Regions from separate parts of the Bacillus sp. SRL543 genome, predicted to be linked through region 2. Evidence: riboswitches for the same ligand, from Rfam matches in the RefSeq annotation. Region 2 holds a riboswitch; each other region holds the start of a gene.
What was found. A riboswitch is a leader RNA that binds a small molecule or an ion and turns the genes downstream of it on or off. The one in region 2 is predicted to bind cobalamin.
Positions count from the first base shown of each region.

Region 1: it holds a riboswitch for cobalamin, as region 2 does, so the genes downstream of both, AC4E8B_RS12530 (acyl-CoA thioesterase) here and AC4E8B_RS01415 (ABC transporter substrate-binding protein) in region 2, are expected to answer to the same signal.
Region 3: it holds a riboswitch for cobalamin, as region 2 does, so the genes downstream of both, AC4E8B_RS15230 (ribonucleoside-diphosphate reductase subunit alpha) here and AC4E8B_RS01415 (ABC transporter substrate-binding protein) in region 2, are expected to answer to the same signal.

Region 1 covers NZ_OZ481794.1:2,490,593-2,495,566, reverse strand. The annotation lists gene AC4E8B_RS12550 (ABC transporter permease) at 1-354, shown strand, start outside; gene AC4E8B_RS12545 (ABC transporter permease) at 356-1,159, shown strand; gene AC4E8B_RS12540 (ABC transporter substrate-binding protein) at 1,156-2,229, shown strand; gene AC4E8B_RS12535 (hypothetical protein) at 2,328-2,591, shown strand; cobalamin riboswitch at 2,645-2,834, shown strand; gene AC4E8B_RS12530 (acyl-CoA thioesterase) at 2,972-3,445, shown strand; gene metG (methionine--tRNA ligase) at 3,495-4,974, opposite strand, start outside.
Region 2 covers NZ_OZ481794.1:251,045-256,018, reverse strand. The annotation lists gene AC4E8B_RS01425 (heme ABC transporter ATP-binding protein) at 1-948, opposite strand, end outside; gene AC4E8B_RS01420 (FecCD family ABC transporter permease) at 948-2,009, opposite strand; gene AC4E8B_RS01415 (ABC transporter substrate-binding protein) at 1,975-2,946, opposite strand; cobalamin riboswitch at 3,139-3,318, opposite strand; gene AC4E8B_RS01410 (MFS transporter) at 3,410-4,585, opposite strand; gene AC4E8B_RS01405 (TrmB family transcriptional regulator) at 4,722-4,974, shown strand, end outside.
Region 3 covers NZ_OZ481794.1:2,965,734-2,970,707, reverse strand. The annotation lists gene AC4E8B_RS15230 (ribonucleoside-diphosphate reductase subunit alpha) at 1-2,171, opposite strand, end outside; cobalamin riboswitch at 2,392-2,586, opposite strand; gene AC4E8B_RS15225 (hypothetical protein) at 2,813-3,154, opposite strand; gene AC4E8B_RS15220 (DeoR/GlpR family DNA-binding transcription regulator) at 3,426-4,178, shown strand; gene pfkB (1-phosphofructokinase) at 4,175-4,974, shown strand, end outside.

The DNA.
Region 1 (4,974 bases), 2.2 Mb from region 2:
CTGCCTTTCATGATATTGCCGATTTTCAATTCGCTTAATGAACTGAATTCGTCACTCATCGATGCTTCCAATGATCTGGGGGCATCTTCTTGGACAACCTTTACCCGGGTCATTTTCCCGTTGACGCTTGATGGCGTTAAATCCGGCTGCCAGGTGGTTTTCATCCCTGCGCTTTCCTTGTTCATGCTTACCCGCCTGATTGCAGGGAACAGGGTCATCACCCTGGGCACAGCCATTGAACAGCATTTCCTCGTCACACAGGATTGGGGGATGGGCTCAACCATCGCTGTATTCCTGATCCTTACGATGGTGATCATCATGCTGCTGACCGGAAATCGCAGGAGGGGGGCTTAGCATGGGTAAATTATCTAAATGGTCATCACTTTATTTGATCCTTGTTTTTTTAGTTCTTTATGCGCCAATATTTTATCTAATGTTTTATTCTTTTAACAGCGGCGGGACGATGTCACATTTTGAAGGCTTTACGCTTGACTGGTATAAAGAGCTTTTTGCTGATGCAAGGCTATTGATCATTGTGCTGAATACCATCATTATCGCTCTCCTGTCGGCTGCCATATCAACGGTCATCGGAGTGGCCGGAGCACTGGCCATTTTTTATGTCAGAAAGCGGCAGGTTAAGAGCACACTTTTGTCTTTGAACAATATTTTGATTGTCAGTCCTGATGTCATCATTGGCGCTTCCTTCCTGATTTTGTTTACGATGATAGGGATTAAGCTGGGATTTACATCGGTCCTGCTTTCGCATATCGCTTTCTGCGTTCCGATCGTCGTTATCATGGTACTGCCGAAAATCCAGGAAATGAGCCCTACGCTGGTGGATGCTGCAAGGGATCTTGGGGCGAGCCGCTACGATGTGCTGTCTAAGGTCGTTCTGCCATATATCACGCCAGGCATTTTTGCCGGCTTTTTCATGGCGCTGACTTATTCACTCGATGATTTTGCAGTCACTTTCTTTGTAACAGGGAATGGCTTCACCACTTTGTCGGTTGAAATCTACTCACTTGCCCGGCGAGGGGTGTCATTGAACATCAATGCACTTTCCACGCTTCTGTTCCTGTTCACACTTATACTTGTGATCGGCTATTATTTCATCACCCAGAAAAATGCGAAGCCGAATGGAATGGGGGTCAAAAAATGAAACAGCTTGGAAAAGCCCTGCTGGTCATTGCTGTCATTTCTGCGCTGCTGCTGTATGCAGTCTCTAAACTTAATTCCTCACAAGGCTATTCGAGCGGAAATACGCTGACGGTCTTTAATTGGGGAGACTATATCGATGCAGAACTTGTGGACCGTTTTGAAAAAGAAACTGGCATCAAGGTGATATATGAAACCTTTGACAGCAATGAAGCCATGATGACCAAAATTGAACAGGGCGGAACAGCTTACGATATAGCAGTCCCGTCAGAATATGCAATTGAAAAAATGAAAGAAGAAGACCTGCTTTTGCCTGTCGATCATTCCAAAATCCCAAACCTGAAATATATCGATCCGAGATTCATGGATTTGGCATTCGATCCGAACAATGAATACTCTATCCCTTATTTCTGGGGTACGGTCGGCATAGCCTATAACATAGATCTGCTCGGCGACAAGGAAATTACGAGCTGGAATGATCTGTGGGATGAAGATCTGCGAAATGAGATACTTCTTATTGATGGTGCAAGGGAAGTAATGGGAATGGGCTTGAATTCCCTCAATTATTCCCTTAATGATCAAAATGAGAAGCACTTGAGGGAAGCAAAGGAAAAGCTTGATACCCTTACACCGAATATCAAAGCCATAGTCGGGGATGAAATCCGGATGCTGCTTGAAAATGATGAAGCAGCCGTCGGTGTTGTCTGGTCAGGGACTGCTTCAGAGCTGATGTGGAAAAAGGACAATATTGAGTATGTACTTCCAGAGGAAGGGACGAACCTCTGGTTTGATAATATGGTCATCCCCAAAACGGCGAAAAATTTGGATGCCGCCCACCAGTTCATGAACTTTATGCTTGATCCTGAGGTTGCAGCACAGAATACCGAATATGTAGGCTATTCGACGCCGAATAAAGAGGCGCTGAAATACCTGCCTGAGGAAATAGTCAGCGACAAGCGCTTCTATCCGGACCCGGACATGACCGGAAAGCTGGAAGTTTACGAAAACCTTGGAAAAAAAATGCTCGCACATTATAATGAATTGTTTCTGGAATTTAAAATGCACAGTAAATAATAGCAGCGGCTGGAGGAATCTCCAGCCGTTTTTCTGCAACTTAGAATCAACTATGCATATATGGGGGAATCTACCTGTAAAAACAGGAGGCGGCAGTGATGTATTATATCAGCGGCAGCATTGTTTCTGGTGAATATGATGACCAGACAGAACAGTTTTCCATCAGCATGATCAAGCATTTCAAAACCCAATCCATTCTGACCAAAAATCAGGCTATCGGGCTCCTTGACTACCTCTACAGGCATAAGGATGAAGAGGGAGGGCAGGTAATCACATTAAATGACCAGATGCCGCTGCGCATTTCCTCCGAAGAAATCAATGCTCTGATACTTGACCTCGAGAGGATTGAATCCCATTTTTAAGGTTCAGCCGAAATATATATCCGTATTTGATAGAATATGATAAAATTTCAGTAATTGAATAAATGCTTTATGGTGCTTTGCAGCATGCTGCAAGCTTAAAAGGGAAGCCGGTTGAATTCCGGCGCGGTCCCGCCACTGTAATGCTGAGGCTCCTCCCTCGATGCCACTGTTCCTTAACGGACGGGAAGGCGGAAGGAGTCTATGATGCTAAGCCAGGAGACCTGCCATAGAGAAGTACACAACCGTCCTACGGGTGATAGGAGAGTGATGCGCTTTAAAAATGGCAAAGTTTTTAATTTGTTATATTTGTAATGTGCAGGCATCCTCTATAAAGGATGCCTTTTATTTTTTGCAGACAAGAAGTCCGAGGAGTGAAAACTATGGAAAAAGCTTACCCTGCAAATCGTTCCCGAACCATTCAGACCAGATTAGTGCTTCCGCCTGATACTAACCACCTGCAGACAATTTTCGGCGGAAAAGTGCTATCCTATATTGACGAAATTGCTGCCATTGCTGCAATGAAGCATTCCAGCAGCATGGTAGTTACAGCTTCGATCGACTCTGTAGATTTTCTGTCTTCAGCATCTATCGGTGATGCACTCACCCTTGAAGCCTTTGTAGCTTCAACAGGAAGAACTTCCATGGAAGTTTATGTGAAAGTGCATGCAGCCAATCTTTTAACAGGGAAAAGGACGTTGACGACCGAATCCTTTTTAACCATGGTTGCCGTAAATGAAAACGGCAAGCCCACCCCTGTAGCAGGGGTGCTGCCTCATTCTGACGAAGAAATCAGGCTTTTTGCTTCAGCAGGAGCACGAAAGGAGAATAGAAGAAACAGAATGTTGATCCGATAAGAGATGAATTTCAGCCACTTCTATATTCATAAGGTAATCCCTTCCGCAGCTATTTCTTACAGGCTGCTTCCAGCCTTTCCAGCTCCTCTGCAATTCTCCCTTCCTCAATGCGCCGGAACAGGGGAGCAACCGTTCCTAGCTTTTTTTCTGTGATCCCAGCCTCTTTCCATTCCAGCGGATCCGCATTCAGCATAGCGTTTACCTTCATGCTGGAAAAAGGGAGGAAGGGGTTCAGGAGCCGGGCCAGATTTTTGATGATATACACACAAGTCAGCAAGGTATCTGCACATCTATGCGGGTCTGTATCAAGCGTTTTCCAGGGCTGTTCACTGTCAAAGTATTTATTGGCAGAGCGTACAAATGTGAAGATCTCCTCAAGCGATTCTTTAAGCTTAGCATCTTCAATCATGTCCCCGGTTTTTTTATAAAGCTGCTTAATATCACCCTGAACTGCTTCACTTATTTTTCCTTCCGGTATGAGGCCGCCATGATATTTTTCAATAAACTTAAAAGTCCGGTTAACCAGATTGCCATATGCCCCGAGAAGCTCACTGTTATGGCTGTAGATGAATTCCCGCCAGGAAAAGTCAGCATCCCTGTTTTCAGGGCCATTGACAGCAAGGAAATACCTGATAGAATCCGGTTCATATCTTTCAAGTATGTCAGGCACCCAGACTGCATAGTTCCTGCTTGTGGAAAGCTTCTTTTTCTCCAAGGTAAGATATTCGCTTGAAACCATGCGTGCAGGTTTGCCGGGCAGTCCCATTCCTAGTTGTATGGCTGGCCAAATGATGGTATGGAAAGGGATATTGTCTTTTCCATGGACATAATGCGAAATAGCATCGGCACCCCAGAACTTGCTGTCATCTTTGTTCTGCTGGCGGGCCCATTCCCTGCTGGCAGAAAGATAGCCGATCACCGCTTCAATCCACACATATATTTTTTTCTTCTCCATTCCTTCAACAGGGACTGGCACCCCGACATCCAAATCCCTTGTTGCAGCCCTGTCCTGAAGTCCCTCAGTTAAATATCTTCTTGTCAGGCTGCTGCTGTTTTCCCTCCATAAATGGCGGGAGCTGGCCTCCTCAGTCAGCTCCTCAAGCTGCTTCTGAAAATGTCTCAGCCTGAAGTAATAATGTTCGGTTTCCTTCATTTCCGGCGGTGTCCCGCAGATTTTACAAGCTTTATCAAGAAGGTCAGCCGGCTCAAGAATGGCCGAGCAGGCATCGCATTGATCTCCGCGTGCATGGCTGCCGCAGGAAGGGCAAGTTCCCTCGACATACCGGTCAGGCAGAAACTGAACACATGTCCGGCAATAAGTCTGTTCAATTGTTCTTGAATCAAGATGGCCATTTTCCAAGAGTGAAAGAAATACCTCCTGAACAGTCTGATGGTGATGGGGGGCATCTGTCCTAGTATAAAGATCGTAAGTAAAACCCATTTTTTCAAAGCACTCTGTAAACTCCTTGTGATACCGGTCAGCAATCTCTTTCGCAGATTTGCATTCATGCTTTGCCCTGATCGCTATG
Region 2 (4,974 bases):
GTCATAATGGTTCGGCACCTGGCGGTTAACAAACAGCCTGTGCCAGCCGACCCCAGCTCCTGCCACCCCAGAGGACATCGTACGGAGCGGGAAAGATGATTTCACAAGCACATGGTCTTCGTACACCTGGACATCTTCTTCGCCGACAGCGGCCGGTTCAGCAGCAGTCAGGTCCCCTGGCAGGATCGCCATCTGCGGGGCAGGGACGGCCGGATGGGCATGCTTCATGATATCCGTCTGATAGACTGTGCGGATCCGGTCCTCATGGAGCACTTCATTCGGTACATCAGCCGCGACTACCTTACCGTTTTCCATTAAAAGCAGCCTGTCGCAATACAGCGCTGCAAGGTTCAGATCATGGAAAATGGAAACAACGGTCATCCCGCATTCCTTCGCCCATGTCCGCAGCAGGTCAAGCAGCTCTTTCTGGAAAGAGAGATCAAGATGGTTGGTCGGCTCATCCAGGAGCAGGATCTCAGGTTCCTGGGCAAGCGCCTGGGCAAGGAATACCCGCTGCCTCTCCCCGCCGGAAAGCTCATGGATATAATGATCCTTGAATTCTGCGACCCGCGTTTGTTCCATCACGCGCTGTACGATCTTTTCATCTTCTTCAGACCAGGTCTGGAACCATCCCTTCTGATGGGCATACCTGCCCAAAGAAACCGTTTCTTTGACTGTATAAGAAAAAGATTGTGATGAATGCTGCGGCAGCACTGCAATGACCTTTGCCAGCTCTTTCACTGAGAACTCCGTCAAAGGCCTGCCTTTGACAGAAATGCTCCCGCTCTTATAGGAGAGGATGCCGCTCAGCATTTTTAAAAGAGTTGTCTTTCCGCTTCCATTTGGGCCAAGGATGCCAAACAGCTCACCCTTCTCCACTGAAAAACTGACCTCTTTAATAATGCTTTCGTCCGCGTAGCCGCCGGTCAATCCTTGTATGCTCAGCATCAGACCGCCCTCCTATTTCTTCTTTTCAGCAAAATGAGTGCAAACACAGGCGCTCCGATGATGCTTGTAATGACGCCGATCGGCAGCTCTGTAGGCGAGATGACCGTCCGTGCGACCAGGTCGGCAAGTATCAGGAAGCCTGCGCCGGTCATCATTGACAAAGGCAGCAGATGGATATGGTCAGGCCCCCACAGCCGTCTTGTCAGATGCGGGATTACGAGGCCGACAAAGCCGATGGTGCCTGACACCGCGACGGCGGCACCTGTCAGAATGGATCCTGCCACGAGCACCATCATTTTTCTTCTCTGTACATTCACACCAAGATGCTGTGCACGCTCTTCTCCAAATGACATGGCATTCAGCTCTTTCGCATTCATCATTAACAGAAGGCTTCCTATGATGAAAAACGGCAGGATGATGCGGATATAGGCCCATCCCCTCATCGAAACGCTTCCCATGATCCAGCCGATGATCTGCCTGAGCTCTTCTCCTGTCAAAGCGATCATGAGAGAAATGAGCGCGCCAAGAAAAGAACTGACAATGATTCCCGTCAAAATGATCGTTTCCACCTTCATGGCCCTGTCAATCCTTCTTGCGAAAAACAGCACGGCAAATATGGTCAGGAATGAGAATATCATACTGAGAATAGGCAGCGTAAACAGGCCTGCAAACGGGATCGAGATTTGAAAAAACAGCACCAGCACTGCACCGACAGACGCACCGGATGAAACCCCCAGTGTATAAGGATCTGCAAGCGGATTGCGCAAGAGGCCCTGGAAGGCTGCCCCCGCAATGGCGAGGGAAGCTCCTACAAGCCCGGCAAGAATGACCCTGGGCAGGCGGATATTCATCACAATATTGCTGTGCATCGGGTCAACCGCAGCAGCGGGCTGAATCGGCAGGATTTTAGATCCTACTATATTGATGATGGAAGGGACCGGCACAGAGACTGTACCAATTGAAATCCCGACCAGCATGCATATGACAAGGAAAGCGGCTGCAACCACATAGGCTGACAGCTTATTCTTACTTAAATACGTCCGGATAGACAGCTTTGGCAAATTCCTCTACTCCTTCAGCAAGCCTCGGGCCGGAACGGCTTACTGTATCTGAATCCACACTGAACACCTGCTTGTTTTTTACGGCATTTACATCCTGCCAGCCTTCACGGGCGAGAACTTCTGCCACAGCATCTTCATTACGGTAGCCGGAAGTGGAAATGATCACGTCCGGATTTTCCTTGATGATGGCTTCAGGATCCACCTTTGGCCATCCTTCTTCTTTTACAATATTCTCTGCATTAATCATCGTAAGCATTTCATCCATGAATGTATTTTTCCCAGGCGAATAAATTTCCGGCGCTGGAGACACCTCTACAAAGACTTTCTTCTTTTCCGTTACGCCAGCTGCTTTTTCTTTGATTGCCTCTATCTTCTCTTTCATGCCGGCAATCACATCTTCGGCTTCTTCCTTTGCACCAGAAGCGGTTCCTATCATTTCGATCGACTCATATACCTGTTCAAAGCTCTGGGCATCATTGACAACCAGCACAGCGATTCCTGAATCTTTCAGCTGCTGCAATCCTGCTGTTGCATTGTGAGCGCTTGAAGCATGCGCAAGAACCAGGTCCGGAGCAAGGGAGATGATTTTTTCAACATTGAACTCCATTCCGCCGATCTTCTCTTTATCTGCTGTTTCTTCCGGGTAATTATCAAAATCAGATACCCCAACAACTTCTTCACCCAGACCGAGTGCAAAAGCTGTTTCCGTGTTGCTTGGAATCAGGGAAACAATCTTCTCCGGCTTTTCTTCTATAACAACTTCTTCACCGGCGGCATCTGTGATGGTAACCGGAAATTCTGCTTTTTCTGTTTCTGTCTCTGTCTGTTCAGTGCTGCTGCCATTGTCCTTTTCAGGCTCTGCAGCCGAATCGCCGCAGCCTGACAGAACACCCGCTGCCAAAAGCATGCTGAATAATAACGAATAAAGCTTTTTCATGGTAAATCCCCCTGTAGAATAAATGTCGCAAAATTCATGCTGCAAGAGTCTTATGCCCAAAACGGGACCAGCATCCTTTGAAATCAAAAAAAGCATCCCCAATAAACATGGAGATGCTTTGCACGGCGTGCGCAGATTCAAAATAAAAGATTCCAAAAGGCTGCCGTACACCTCCCTATCCTCGTAGGTTTATGGGTGCATAAGAATCAGGCAGGTCTCCTGGCTCATGGTCATTGCTTGCTGCCCCTTCCCATACATCCGTACAGTGGCTTTGCAGCTTGCTCCCATTTACAGTGGCGGGACCGCGTTGGATTTGCACCAACTTCCCTTTTAAGTCTTTCAAAGAAAAACACCTGTTTCTGCATATGTATGAAATTTTCCGCTATCGCCATTATACACTATTTCATCTTTAAAACTAGCAGAAAAAGGGCCGTCCGGAAGAAGACCGGGCAGACCCTTTTTGCTAGACGGTCGGGCTGCTGCTTCTTGCCGGCCGCCTGCTCTTCAATCCTGCCATCGAGAAAACGGCAGCGCCAAGTGCGAAGAGGATGAAGACTCCCCCTGCCGAAGCGTTCCACTCGACTGAAGCCTGTTCAATTATAATTCCCCCGATCAGGGATCCAAAGGCAATCCCAAAGTGCAGGGCTGAGTTATTCAAGCTTTGCTGGATATCCGATGTTTCCGGAGAAGACTCTATCAAATAACTCTGCAAGGCCGGAGTGATCGCCCAGCTCAGCATGCTCCAGATAATCATGACTGCAATAAATAGCGGCAGGTAAAAAGCAGTATGCGGAATCGAAAACAGCGCAGCCGCAAACAGCACAATAATCGCTAAAATCGTCGGCTTTGTTCCGAAGCGGTCGGCTAGATATCCGCCTGCACCGCCGCCGGCCACCGCGGCAATACCGAACAGCAGATACATGATGCTGACCCAGTTTCCGTCCATTCCCAGGACGGTCTTTAAAAATGGAGTCAGATATCCATAAAGTGTCAGGTGCCCTGCTAAAAAGAGGAACGAGGCCAGTTGGGCGAATAAAATTTTCCTGTTCTTCAGGGCAGCGAACATCTGCCTGATGGATATGGCAGCTTTCGGTTCAATCCGGTCCATGAAAAAGTACACCCCTGCTATCGACAGGCATGTCAGGACAGCAATCATCAGGAATGGTGCCCTCCAGCCAAATTCATTGCCAAGCATAAGCCCGGCCGGAATGCCAAGAACAAGTGAAGCACTTACGCCCATAAACACGATGCCGATCGCCCGTGCGCGATATTTTTCCTGCACTATATTCGATGCGATCGTGATGCACAGCACAACAAGCAAAGATCCGCTTGCCGCTGATATAACCCTTGCCAGAAAAAGAATACTATAACTCGGGCTCAGGAAAGCCAGGATATTTCCTGCAAGGAAAACGAGCAAGGCTATGAGCGTCAGTTTTTTCCTTTCCACTCCCCCGGTCGCTGTCAGCAGAATCGGTGCCGCGACAGCATATACAATCGAAAACACACTGATCAAAAGGCCGGCTTTGCCGATGCTGACATGAAGATCGGCCGCAACCAGATCAATGATTCCTCCTATTATAAGCTCGACCATCCCGACTACAAAGGAAACGATCGTCAAAAGATACACACGTTTATCCATTTTATACACCTCTCAATTAGTTACCACCACAATGGTAACTTTTTATAGGGATAGGTGCAAGTGTTAATTTTCCCAGTGCGATTTAGCGGAAAAGATATGATATTATTAAGAAAAAACTGACTCAGGAGTTCTGTCTATGCTGCAGCAATTCGGGTTTACCCAATATGAAAGCCAAATTTATCAGGCGCTTATTTCCGCGGACCAGCCGCTGGACGCCACAGGGATCGTCAAGCTCTCTGCCGTCCCCCGCTCAAAGGTGTATGAGGTGCTTCACCGCCTGGCAGAGAAGGGCATCATCCTTGAAACGACGGTAGAAAAAAAGCGTTTGTACACCGCCCTTCCCGTTGAATCTGTGATCAGCAAGCTGAAGGCTGACTTCGAAACAAGCG
Region 3 (4,974 bases), 2.2 Mb from region 2:
GTTTTCAAACCGTTCTTCCAGGCAGACAGATGCAAATCCAGCAGTTCCTTTGCTTTAATATTGTTCTGGACATAAAAATTAAAAGAGATTGCCTGATCGATGTGTTTCTGCCTTTGGCTGTTCTGAAGGATGCTCCAGTGCTGATCAATCACGTAAGCTGACTTATAGTACCAGGTTGTATGCTCATTCAAGTCAGGCGCCGTTACCGGAATCTTGTAATCTTTCTTTTCTTCAGAATAGAATTTCCTGAATATCGGATCGATGCTCGGACTGCTGCCGGCAATAATGGCTGTTGATGCATTGGGGGCCACAGCCATAAGATATCCATTTCGGATGCCGTTCTTCTTGACTGCCTGCATCAAAGAATCCCAATCGTGGACAGAGTCCAGGCTGCTGTAGCCGCGGGAAGCAAAGTATTCGCCGGTTTGCCAGTCAGAGCCTTTGAACGCAGGATATGAGCCTTTTTCCATGGCCAGATTCATACTGGCTTTAATAGTCAGGAAGGCAATCTTTTCGTACAGCTCATCTGCCAGCCTGACGGCTTCTTCGTTTTCCCACCTGAGTTTTTTCAAGGCGAGCAAATGATGCCAGCCAAATGTACCGAGCCCGATTGCCCTGTATTTGCGGTTGGTGGCCACTCCCTGGAGGACGGGGATGGTATTCAGATCAATGACATTATCCAGCATCCTCACCTGAATCGGGATCAATCTTTCCAATACATTGTCAGCTGCAGCTCTCGCCAGATTAATAGATGACAGATTGCAGACTACAAAGTCGCCGGGGATCTTTTCAATAATAATCCGGCCGTCTTCTTCACGCTGCTCCTTCGTTATGGTTGCACTCTGATTTTGCACGATTTCAGTGCAGAGATTGGTGCAGTAGATCATGCCTGCATGACTGTTGGGATTCTTCCTGTTGACTTCGTCCCGATAAAACATGAAAGGAGTGCCGGTTTCAAGCTGGCTGATCATGATCCTCTTCATAATATCGATTGCGGGCACTATTGTCGCAGACAGCTCCGGGTTTGCGATGCATTCTTCGTACTTATTCCGGAAAGAACCAGCACCTGGCTTTTCATCATAAAAATCTTCAAGGGAAAAGCCCATAATACTCCGTACCTCATGGGGATCGAACAGATGCCAGTCCCCGCGCGATTCCACCGTTTCCATGAATAAATCCGGCAGGCAGACACCGGTGAATAAATCATGGGTGCGGTATCTTTCATCCCCGTTATTCAATTTGCTGTCCAGGAAAGAAAAGATATCTTTATGCCAGACGTCGAGATAGACGCTGACTGCCCCTTTTCGCTGTCCGAGCTGATCGACGCTCACAGCTGTGTTATTGAGCTGCTTCATCCATGGAAGAACTCCTGATGAAGCCCCTTTAAATCCTTTAATATCACTGCCCCGGCTCCGGATCTTTCCCAGATAGACCCCGATGCCGCCGCCATTCTTGGAAAGGTTCGCGATATCTGTATTGCTGTCATAAATGCCCTGCAGGCTGTCATCCACTGTATCGATAAAGCAGCTTGAAAGCTGGCCCCAGTTCTTTCCGGCATTGGAGAGGGTAGGGGTTGCTGCTGTCATATACAGATTGCTTAAAGCCCAATAGGATTCCTTAATGAGAGACAGTCTGCGTTCCTTCGGCTCTGAACGGTTCAAAGCCATACTGATAATGATGAATCTTTCCTGCGGCAGCTCGAACAGCCTCTTTTTCTTATCCCGGCTCAGATAGCGGTCAGCCAGCATCTTCACTGCTATATATGTAAAAAGCCTGTCCTTCTCCGGGTCAATGAAAGAACCGATTTCAGCGATTTCTTCTTTAGTATAAGATTCCAGCAGGACTGGAGAGTAGACCCCAGCATCGGTTAGATTGGTGATAAGCCCGTACAGGGGGCCATACCGATCTCCGGCAGTGAAGCGGCGGTTCTCGGCAGCTTCCTCATAAAGGCTGGATAAATACAGGCGTGCGGCCACGAATGTCCAGTCAGGATCCGCCTCGCTGATCATAGAAAGAGAATCAAGAATCAGCTGGTTAAGTAGCTCATCTTTTCCTGGAGTGTGATTCTCCTGCAGCTGAATCGCCCTTTTATAGAGGTGCTGAAAGTCCAAATGCGGGAAATCTGAATCAATGGCTGCCAATGGCAGCGGTTTTGCCGAAGAAATGTTCATAGTCATACCTCCTGGGTTGATCAGTATTTTTCCAAAAACAAAAGCGCAAGCGTTTAAGCTGGACGTGGATAAAGAATTGAAAATCATCCACAAGTGTTACAATTTATTAATTCCTTGACCATAAAAAAATCCGCCCACATATTGGGCGGATCAAACGAAGGCATAAAAGAAGATCAAACGATTTATACCATCGTTTCACCTTCCCAATCCCCGAAGAACCGAAACTTTGCAAGCATGGCAGGTCTCCTGGCTCGTGCATCATCCTACTATAAGCCCTTCCCATAAATGCGCCTGTTCAGCGTTCATATACAGTGGATGCTTACCTCGTACACACTTACAGTTGCGGGGACAGCTCCGGCATCGAACCGGATTCCCTTTTAAGCCCTTAATGGGCACCAACACTTGCGGATTCTTATTCAATTGTTGACAGCAATAGCCTGAATCGGCAGCCGCATCGATCATTCGCCAAAATTCTCTGGTCTTTCTGCAAAAAAAATCGCTTCCCGAGTTTCAGAAGCGAAAAAGGAAAAAGAGACCACAAACAAAATTCATTCATAAGGAAAACAATATGTAGTGTTGATTCGTGATGTATAATCAATATCTTGTACCTTGATTGTAGCATAGATAAAATCCTACATCAATCATAAAGCTAAAAAATAATAAAAATAAGGAAGCAGGAGCATGGCGCTCCCGGCAATAAGCAGAATCCGTGCCGTATTTGTCGAAAGCCTGGCGCTGTTCTTCCACTTTTTATACCAGCTCCACCTTTGCAGATTTGTCTTATAAAGAAGGAAAAGAAGCATGAATAGTGCAGCAGACTGAATATAGAATGGCACCCCGAATGCTTTGCTTGTTATATCTTCATCTGCCGGGACCGCAAGTCCAAGGATCTTTTCATGAAAAAATCCAAAAAGGGCAAACACGGCAACGGCAATGATGATTACTTTAATCAGTTCTAGATAAAAACCGCCAATATTTTTCACTGAAACACTCTCCAAGACATTTATAATATTTTCGCCTCTCCATTATAGCGTTCAATAAACAGGCAAACAAAACTTTGATATTTTCAAAAAAATCCGAATTAATGCGAAACAATCAATAATCATCAATTCATGAACTTATTTGGATGGTTGTGAAAGAAAATGATTGATTTTTGAAATCGATTCCATTACAATTGGCTTACATAATTAAAGATACAATTACTAAGCAAAAAGCCATGAAGCTGCCAGTGAAAGCAGCCGGGAGGTGTTATTCTTGCTGACGCCAGAGAGACATCAGCTCATACTTGAGATGCTAAAAGAGAAGCATACAGTTAAAATACAGGAGCTTGTCGAATTGACAGCTTCCTCAGAATCAACCATTAGACGGGATTTATCCCAGCTTGAAAATGATAAGTTTTTAAAAAGGGTGCATGGGGGTGCTGCGAGACTGCAGGGGAAACTCCAGGAACCCAGCATGGTGGAAAAATCCTCTAAAAACCGTATAGAGAAAAAGGATATTGCGAAGTATGCAGCAGGCCTTGTAGAAGAGGGAGATTGCATATATCTGGATGCGGGTTCGACCGTACAGGAAATGATTCCCTTCTTGCCTCATAAGGATATTGTGGTAGTGACAAACGGGCTTATGCATATACAAATCCTAATGGAGAGAGGGATCAAGACCTTCCTGGTAGGCGGCTATGCTAAGCCGCATACGAACGCCATTATAGGCAGGGGGGCCCTGTCAAGCCTGGGCCAGTACAGATTTGATAAATGCTTTATGGGTGTCAATGGCATCCATCCTCAGTTCGGCTATACTACACCGGACCAGGAGGAAGCAATGATCAAGCAGACGGCCATTTCACTATCGAGGGAAGCATATGTGCTTTCGGATAGTTCGAAGTTTTCTGAAATCGCTTTCGCCAAAATTGCGGAGCTTCATGAAGCATCCATCATCACAAACTCGCTTGATGCAGAGAGCAGAGAATCCTTTATCAGCAAAACAAAAATTAAGGTTGTGACAGCATGATTTACACATTGACGCTTAACCCTTCCGTTGATTATATCGTTGAGCTGGACAATGTCCAGCTCGGCGGATTGAACAGGACAAAAAGTGAATCTAAATTTCCTGGAGGAAAAGGCATAAACGTTTCCCGGGTCCTGAAAAGGATGGGAGTCGACAGTGAAGCAATCGGGTTTGCCGGCGGGTTTACCGGTAAATATATCGAAGACTCCCTGGAGGAAGAGAATATTAAGACCCGATTCGTTCCGGTAAAGGATGACACAAGAATCAATATCAAGCTGAAAAGCGGGCAGGAAACTGAAATCAATGCCAGGGGGCCTGAAATCAGCAGAGAAGACCTGGAAGCATTGACTTCTGAAATCAGCCGGCTGGGAGAGGGAGATATGCTGGTGCTGGCCGGAAGCATCCCTTCCACGATGCCGGATGATACGTACGAATCATTGGCCAAAATCTGCCATGCCGGCGGTGCAGAGTTTGCTGCAGACGCAGAGGGTGAGCTGCTTAAAAAGGTTCTCCCATACCGTCCTTTCCTGATCAAGCCCAATCACCATGAACTTGGCGAATTATTCGGCACTGAAATCCATACGTGCGAAGAAGTGCTTCCGTACGCTAAAAAGCTTATCGAAATGGGTGCGCAGAACGTCATCATTTCCCTGGCTGGGGAGGGGGCTGTATTTGTGAATGGCGATATGGCCATTACAGCGACTGTACCGAAGGGCACATTAAAAAGCTCGGTAGGTGCCGGAGATTCTATGGTTGCCGGCTTCCTTGCCGAATTCAGCCGAAGCGGCAGCTATGAAGC